DNA from 2 places in the Pseudomonas sp. NPDC079086 genome. Region 2 is predicted to be linked to the other one. Evidence: predicted binding sites of a transcription regulator. Region 2 holds the regulator's gene; the other holds the start of a gene.
The links. The regulator sigma-54, encoded in region 2, starts transcription at its own class of promoters, with help from an activator protein. The targets are predictions, from matches to a motif close to ANTGGCATNNANNTTGCTNT.

Region 1: a site for sigma-54 is predicted at 1,618-1,637, ahead of ACIGEK_RS07910 (ammonium transporter). Genes of this name have one in related genera too.

Annotation. Positions count from the first base shown of each region.
Region 1 covers NZ_JBITTY010000001.1:1,691,947-1,696,157, reverse strand. The annotation lists gene ACIGEK_RS07915 (hypothetical protein) at 1-286, opposite strand, end outside; gene ACIGEK_RS07910 (ammonium transporter) at 288-1,583, opposite strand; gene ACIGEK_RS07905 (putative bifunctional diguanylate cyclase/phosphodiesterase) at 1,917-3,980, shown strand; gene ACIGEK_RS07900 (GIDE domain-containing protein) at 4,042-4,211, opposite strand, start outside.
Region 2 covers NZ_JBITTY010000004.1:173,302-177,512, reverse strand. The annotation lists gene lptB (LPS export ABC transporter ATP-binding protein) at 1-628, shown strand, start outside; gene ACIGEK_RS18855 (RNA polymerase factor sigma-54) at 767-2,281, shown strand; gene hpf (ribosome hibernation-promoting factor, HPF/YfiA family) at 2,474-2,782, shown strand; gene ptsN (PTS IIA-like nitrogen regulatory protein PtsN) at 2,798-3,271, shown strand; gene rapZ (RNase adapter RapZ) at 3,274-4,131, shown strand; gene ACIGEK_RS18835 (HPr family phosphocarrier protein) at 4,144-4,211, shown strand, end outside.

The DNA.
Region 1 (4,211 bases), on a different contig from region 2:
CCGCCACGCCCATCCGCTGCCGCCAGCTGAGCAGCAGCGGCTCCGGGTCGGGTAGCAAGGCCGATAACGGCCCGGTCAGCGCACCAACTAATTCACGATAGAGTTTGGCGCGCTCCAGCTTGCGCTCAGAGGTCTTGGCCACCTCACCGAGAAACTCGTTGAGGGCGAACGGCGGTTTGTCGGCATATTTGCTTTCCCATAGCGCCAACACAGCCAACAGCTCGTCCTCGGCAAAGTGTCCGGCCAGCCCGGTGTAGATCGCCCGTCGGCGAGTTGCCAGGCTCATCTCACACCTTCCTCGGCAGGTCGTTGCTGTCGAAGGTCACGGCCAGGTTGAACTCGGGATAGCCCACCTCGGCGTGCTCGGCATAATCCAGACCGCGCTGCTCATGCTGGGTCGAGGTACGCAGGCCGAGAGTTTTCGCCAGTAATAGATAGAGCATCAGCGCCAGCGGGAAGGCCCAGACAAATGCCACACCGGCGCCGAGCAGCTGCACGCCAACCCGCGACCAGTTGAACAGATCACCACTGAAGAACAGACCAGCTGCCAACGTACCCCAGACACCGGCAAAACCATGCACCGGCACGGCGCCAACAACATCATCGAGCTGCCAGCGCTCCAGCAAGCGCATGCCGAACACCACCACAAAGCCGGCGACCAGCCCGGTCAGCAATGCAAACAGCGGCGACATCGTCGCGCAACCGGCGGTGATGCCGACCAGCCCACCCAGCGAGCCGTTCACCGTGGTGGTCAGCAGCACCGGACTGGAGGTGCTGCGCTGCGCGAGAAAGGCGCCGAGCGCGCCGGCCGAAGCCGCCAAATGTGTATTCAGGGCAATCAGGCCGAGGCTGACATTCATCTCCAGGCTGCTGCCTGCGTTGAAACCAAACCAGCCGACCCAGAGAATAAAGCCACCCAGCGCGACCAGGCTGAGGTTATGCCCGGGAATGCTGCGCGGCGTACCGTCCGCCGCAAAGCGCCCCAGACGCGGCCCAAGGACCAGAATGCCGGCTAGCGCACACCAGGCACCGACGCTGTGCACCACGGTCGAGCCCGCAAAGTCGATAAAACCCAACGCCGCCAGCCAGCCCTGGCCACCATAGATGCCGCTCCACACCCAGCTGCCAAACACCGGGTAGATAAACCCGCTGATCACCACCGCGCCGATCAAGTAGGCCGAATAGCGCGTACGCTCGGCCATGGCGCCGCTGGCGATGGTCGCAGCCGTGGCAGCGAACATCATCTGAAACAGCAGAAAGGTGAAATCCCAGGGCTCGCCCGTATGCGGAGCGAAATGACTCATACCGAACCAGCCGGTGATATTGCTGCCGAACATCAGGCCGAAACCCAACAACCAAAAGGTGATGCCGCCGACGCAGCCGTCCATGTAATTTTTCATCATCACATTGACTGCGTTCTTAGCCCGCGACATGCCACTTTCCAGCAAGGCAAAGCCGGCCTGCATAAAGAACACCAGCACGCTGGCTAACACCAACCAGGCCGTATTGAGCGCCTCATCGCTGGCCGCCTGGGCCAGTGGCGAAACCGCAAATACCGCTATCCCTAACAGTCGAGTTTTCATTGCAGCAGCCCCCATGATGGTGAGTACAGGGGGTGTCGCAACTCTCATGCCAAACAAAAAAATAACTGGGAGCCATTGTTAACGTTGCGTAGCAACGGCCCGAAGGGCGGCCGCCAGGGGTGGCAGGCCATAAAAAACCGCCAAACGGTGCTCAAGCCGCAAGCAACTCGCACCGACACAGTGCAAGCAGCCAAAACAGCTGTCGGCGGCCGCGCCATCGCCGCGCAGATAATTTGTTCGACAAAGTTTGGTAATGGCCCTTTGACTGCAAGCGCGACTTTGCCAATACTCACTAGCGTCTGACGCCGAAGGCCTCGAACAAGGAACCGTCATTTGAAGCTGGAACTTAAAAACAGCTTGTCACTCAAGTTGCTCCGCGTGGTGCTGCTATCAGCGCTGATCGTCGGCGTGGTCTTGAGTCTTGCGCAGATTGTTTTCGACGTTTATAAAACACGTCAGGCAGTCGCCAACGACGCCCATCGTATTCTCGGCATGTTCCGCGACCCTTCCACTCAGGCGGTCTACAGCCTCGACCGGGAAATGGGCATGCAGGTCATCGAGGGCTTGTTCCAGCACGAGTCGGTGCGTATGGCCTCCATCGGCCACCCCAACGAACCGATGCTGGCGGAGAAAGCCCGAGAGCAAGTCGACGTACCGACTCGCTGGCTGACCGACCCGATCCTTGGCAAAGAACAGAATTTCACCACTCAGTTGGTCGGCCGCGGCCCCTACAGCGAATACTACGGCGACCTCAGTATTACCCTCGACACCGCCCCCTACGGCGAGAGCTTTGTCACCAATTCAGTCATCATCTTTATCTCCGGTGTGCTGCGCGCCGTGGCGATGGGCCTAGTGCTGTATCTGGTCTACCACTGGCTGCTGACCAAACCGCTGTCGAAGATCATCGAGCACCTAACCAACATCAACCCGGACCGCCCCAGCGAGCACAAACTGCCGATGCTCAAGGGCAACGAGAAGAACGAGCTAGGGCTGTGGATCAACACCGCCAACCAGTTACTCTCGTCCATCGAACGCAACACCAACCTGCGCCGCGAAGCGGAAAACAGTCTGCTGCGCATGGCCCAGTACGACTTCCTTACCGGCCTGCCCAACCGTCAACAGCTGCAGCAGCAACTCGACCAGATTCTCGAAGACGCCGGGCGCCTAAACCGGCGCGTAGCCGTACTGTGCGTCGGCCTGGATGACTTCAAAGGGATCAACGAGCAGTTCAGCTACCAGACTGGCGACCAACTGCTGCTGGCCCTATCCGACCGTCTGCGCAGCCACAGTGGCCGCCTCGGCGCCTTGGCTCGTCTGGGTGGCGACCAATTCGCCCTGGTGCAGGCCGATATCGAGCAGCCTTACGAGGCCGCGGAACTGGCGCAAAGCGTACTCGACGACCTCGACAACCCGTTTATGCTCGACCAGCAGCAAGTGCGCCTGCGCGCCACCATCGGCATCACCCTGTTCCCGGAAGACGGCGACAGCACCGAGAAGTTGCTGCAGAAAGCCGAACAAACCATGACCCTGGCCAAGAGCCGCTCGCGTAACCGCTACCAGTTCTACATCGCCAGCGTCGACAGTGAAATGCGCCGCCGCCGCGAGCTGGAAAAAGACCTGCGCGACGCCTTGTCCCTGAATCAACTGCACCTGGTTTACCAACCGCAGGTCGACTACCGCGACCACAGCGTGGTTGGCGTCGAAGCGCTGCTGCGCTGGCAACATCCGCAACATGGTTTCGTGCCGCCGGATCTGTTTATCCCGCTGGCCGAACAGAACGGCACCATCATCCCGATTGGTGAATGGATTCTCGACCAGACCTGCCGCCAGTTGCGCGAATGGCATGATCAGGGCTTCACCGAGCTGCGCATGGCGGTCAACCTCTCCACCGTTCAGCTGCACCACGCCGAACTGCCGCGAGTGGTGAATAACCTGATGCAGGTCTACCGCCTGCCACTGCGCAGCCTGGAACTGGAAGTCACTGAAACCGGCCTGATGGAAGACATCAACACCGCCGCCCAGCATCTGCTCAGCCTGCGCCGCTCCGGCGCGCTGATCGCGATTGACGACTTCGGTACCGGTTACTCCTCGCTTAGCTACCTCAAGAGCCTGCCGCTGGACAAGATCAAGATCGACAAGAGCTTCGTGCAAGACCTGCTCGAAGACGAAGACGATGCCACCATCGTACGTGCCATCATCCAACTCGGTAAGAGCCTAGGCATGCAGGTCATCGCCGAGGGCGTGGAAACCGTAGAGCAGGAGGCCTACATCATGGCTCAGGGCTGTAACGAAGGTCAGGGCTACCTGTACAGCAAGCCCCTGCCCGCTCGTGAGCTGACTGCCTACCTGAAACAGGCCAGACGGCTGAACAACGCTGCCAACCCCGCCACGCTGTAACGTCAGATACAGATGAAAAAGCCCGCCAATTGGCGGGCTTTTTCGTGCGCTGCACTTTCACCTAAAAGCTGTTGATCCCGAGCAACCAGGCCGCTACCAGTGCGCCAGCCAGACACAGCACTACCCCGCCAGCCGCCTGCCAGTAGAACTGCCGCACCAGCTCATCTTCACCGGCGCAGGAGAGGATAAACGGCTGCGCCTCGCGCGGTTTGGCAAGATGATGCTGCACCG
Region 2 (4,211 bases):
ACTGCTCGGCCCCAACGGTGCCGGCAAGACCACCTGTTTCTACATGATCGTTGGCTTGGTGCAGGCTGATCAGGGCCGCGTGATGATCGACGACCTCGACGTCAGCCATCAGCCCATGCATGGCCGCGCTCGTGCCGGCATCGGTTACCTACCACAGGAAGCCTCGATCTTCCGCAAGCTCAGCGTGGCCGACAACATCATGGCCATCCTGGAAACCCGCAAGGACCTCGACGGCGCCGCACGCCGCAAGGAACTTGAAGGCCTGCTGCAGGAGTTTCATATCAGCCATATCCGCGACAACCTCGGCATGAGTTTGTCTGGTGGTGAGCGCCGCCGCGTGGAAATTGCCCGCGCTCTGGCGACCAACCCCAAGTTCATCCTGCTCGACGAACCCTTCGCCGGTGTTGACCCGATTTCCGTGGGCGATATCAAGCAGATCATCCATCACCTCAAGGCCAAGGGTATCGGTGTATTGATCACCGACCACAACGTCCGCGAAACCCTGGATATCTGCGAAACGGCCTATATCGTCAGCGATGGCCAGCTGATCGCCGAAGGTGATGCCGAAGCAATTCTGGCCAACCAGACAGTGAAAGAAGTTTACCTGGGGCATGAGTTCAGGCTGTAACCACAGCTTTTCTCAAGCCGACTGCAGCCAAGGCTAGGCAAAACCCTTAAAGTCAGGCATATAATTTGCTTCCTAGTGGCGCTTTTTGAAAACGCCCTGTAGTGGATTGCGCACAGACGCCGGTAAATAAGGTCTGCAATGAAACCATCGCTAGTCCTGAGAATGGGCCAGCAGCTGACGATGACACCGCAGCTGCAACAGGCCATCCGCCTGCTCCAACTGTCTACCCTGGATCTGCAACAAGAGATCCAGGAGGCCTTGGAGTCCAACCCGATGCTCGAACGCCAGGAAGATGGCGATGATTTCGACAATTCGGACCCCATGGCCGATGGCGCAGAAAGTGCCAGCCCCAGCGAACAGCCCGAAGCGCCCTATCAGGAAACCAACTATCAGGAAGCCACGCAGACCGTGGACAACCTGGAGGAAGGCGATTGGGGCGAGCGCATTCCCAATGAGCTGCCCGTCGATACCGCCTGGGAAGACATCTACCAGACCAGCGCCAGCAGCCTGCCCAGTAGCACCAACGATGATGACGAGTGGGATTTCACCACCCGCACCTCAAGCGGCGAGAGCCTGCAAAGTCATCTGCTCTGGCAGCTCAATCTGGCCCCGATGTCGGACAAGGACCGCCTGATCGGCGTCACCCTGATCGATTGCATCAACCAGCAGGGCTATCTAGAAGAAACGCTGGAAGAAGTGGTCGAGGCCTTCGACCCGGAACTGGACATCGAACTCGACGAAGTCGAAGCCGTACTCCACCGCATTCAGCAGTTCGAACCCACCGGCATCGCCGCACGCAACCTGGGCGAATGCCTGCTTCTGCAACTGCGTCAGCTGCCGGCGAAAACTCCGTGGCTGAGCGAAGCCCAGCGCCTGGCCAGCGACTACCTCGACCTGCTCGGTAGCCGCGATTACAGCCAGCTGATGCGCCGCATGAAGCTCAAGGAGGACGAGTTGCGTCAGGTTATCGACCTGATCCAGAGCCTCAACCCGCGCCCCGGCTCGCAAATTGAATCCAGCGAGCCGGAATACGTGGTGCCCGACGTGATCGTGCGCAAACACAACGAGCGCTGGCTGGTAGAGCTGAACCAAGAAGCGATGCCGCGCCTGCGGGTCAACGCGCAATACGCCGGCTTTGTGAAGCGCGCTGATTCCAGCGCCGACAACACCTTTATGCGTAACCAGCTGCAGGAAGCGCGCTGGTTTATCAAAAGCCTGCAGAGCCGCAACGAAACCCTGATGAAGGTTGCCACGCAGATCGTCGAGCACCAGCGCGGCTTCCTTGATTACGGCGACGAGGCGATGAAGCCTTTGGTGCTGCACGATATTGCCGAAGCTGTAGGTATGCATGAGTCGACCATCTCGCGGGTAACCACGCAGAAATTCATGCACACGCCACGTGGTATTTACGAGCTGAAATACTTCTTCTCCAGCCACGTCAGCACCTCCGAGGGCGGCGAATGCTCGTCCACCGCGATCCGCGCCATCATCAAAAAACTGGTCGCGGCGGAAAATGCGAAAAAGCCGTTGAGTGACAGCAAGATCGCTGGTTTACTGGAAGCACAGGGCATTCAAGTCGCTCGCCGCACGGTCGCCAAGTACCGTGAATCCCTCGGAATAGCGCCTTCCAGTGAGCGCAAACGATTGATCTAAGGCGGCACGAAGAAGGAAGACGATCACTCGATACACAACACGTCCGGCCTCGCCTTTTCGCAAAAGCAGCCATACTGCCAGCAAGCAATCAGCGACCGTGCCAGGCTCGTTTTGTAGAGTCTTCCACGCCACAGTGTTCCGGCGGCAGGCCTCTCGCCTGCCTCTTACACACGGCAACAAGGAGAAAGCGGTATGCAAGTCAACATCAGTGGACACCAGCTGGATGTGACCGACGCCCTACGCGACTACATCGCCGAAAAACTCGGCCGATTGGAGCGCCACTTCGACAAGATTACCAACGTGCAAGTCACCATGGAGGTCGAGAAGCTCAAACAGAAAATCGAAGCGACCCTGCACATTGCCGGCGGCGAAGTTGTCGCCAATGCCGAGCATGAAGACATGTACGCAGCCATCGATCTACTGACTGATAAACTCGACCGACAACTCATCAAACACAAGGAAAAACAGCTCGAACGTCAACAGGGCGCTATGGCCCGCTGACATCGTCTATCTCCTATGATCCGACTTGAAACTATCCTGACCCCCGGCCGTTCCCTGGTGAACGTGCCGGGCGGCAGCAAAAAACGTGTTCTCGAACAGATTGCCAACCTGGTGGCGCGCGAGCTGCCTGACCTGGACGGCCAAGACATCTTCGAAAGCCTGATTGCCCGCGAAAAACTCGGCTCGACCGGTTTCGGTAATGGCATTGCCATTCCGCACTGTCGCCTGCCCGGTTGTACAGCGCCGATCAGCGCCTTGCTGCGCCTGGACTCTGCCGTAGACTTCGACGCCATCGACGGCGCCCCAGTGGACCTGCTGTTTGTCCTGCTGGTGCCCGAAGCGGCCACCGACGCTCACCTGGAACTGCTCCGGCAAATCGCCAGCATGCTCGATCGCAGCGATGTGCGTGCCAGCCTGCGTCAAGCCGAAAGCAGTGAAGCCCTGTATCAGGTGGTCGTGGACGTACAAAGCCAACTCAACCGAGCCTGAGCATGCGCCTGATCATCGTTAGCGGTCGCTCCGGCTCCGGGAAGAGCACCGCCCTCGATGTGCTTGAGGACAACGGCTTCTACTGCATCGACAACCTGCCCGCCGGGCTGCTGCCTGAACTGGCCGAGCGCGCCCTGCTGCACACCGAGCTGCTGCATCCGCAGGTCGCGGTGTCGATTGATGCACGCAACCTGCCGAGCCACCTCAAGCGCTTTCCCGAGCTGCTAGAGGAAGTACGCGCACGGCATATCAAGTGCGATGTGATCTACCTGGATGCCGACGAAGAAACCCTGCTCAAGCGCTTCTCGGAAACCCGCAGACGCCATCCGCTGACCAACGAAAACCGTTCGCTGGCTGAAGCCATCGCCGATGAAAGCCTGCTGCTCGGGCCGATTATTGACCTGGCCGACCTGAAGATCGACACCACGCACCTCAATCTTTATCAGCTGCGCGATAGCCTCAAGCTGCGCCTGCTCAATCAGCCCGAGCCAGGCACCGCATTTCTGCTGGAATCCTTCGGTTTCAAGCGCGGTATGCCGGTGGATGCCGACCTGGTATTCGATGTGCGCTGCCTGCCCAACCCCTACTGGAAGCCGGACTTGCGCGATTTCTCCGGGCTCGACCAGCCGGTAGTCGATTACCTCTCTGCACAGGCCGATGTCGAAGACATGTATCAGGACATCCTCGCCTACCTGACCAAATGGCTGCCACGTTTTGCCGCCAGCAACCGCGCCTATGTCACGGTGGCGATCGGTTGTACTGGCGGCCATCATCGCTCGGTATACCTGGCCAACCGCCTAGGTGAAACCCTCAAACCCATCCTGAAGAACGTTCAGATTCGCCACCGCGACCTCAGTTAAGGAATTGCCGCGATGCCCGCCTGCGAAATCACCATTATCAACAAGCTTGGCCTGCACGCCCGCGCGGCTGCCAAGTTTGT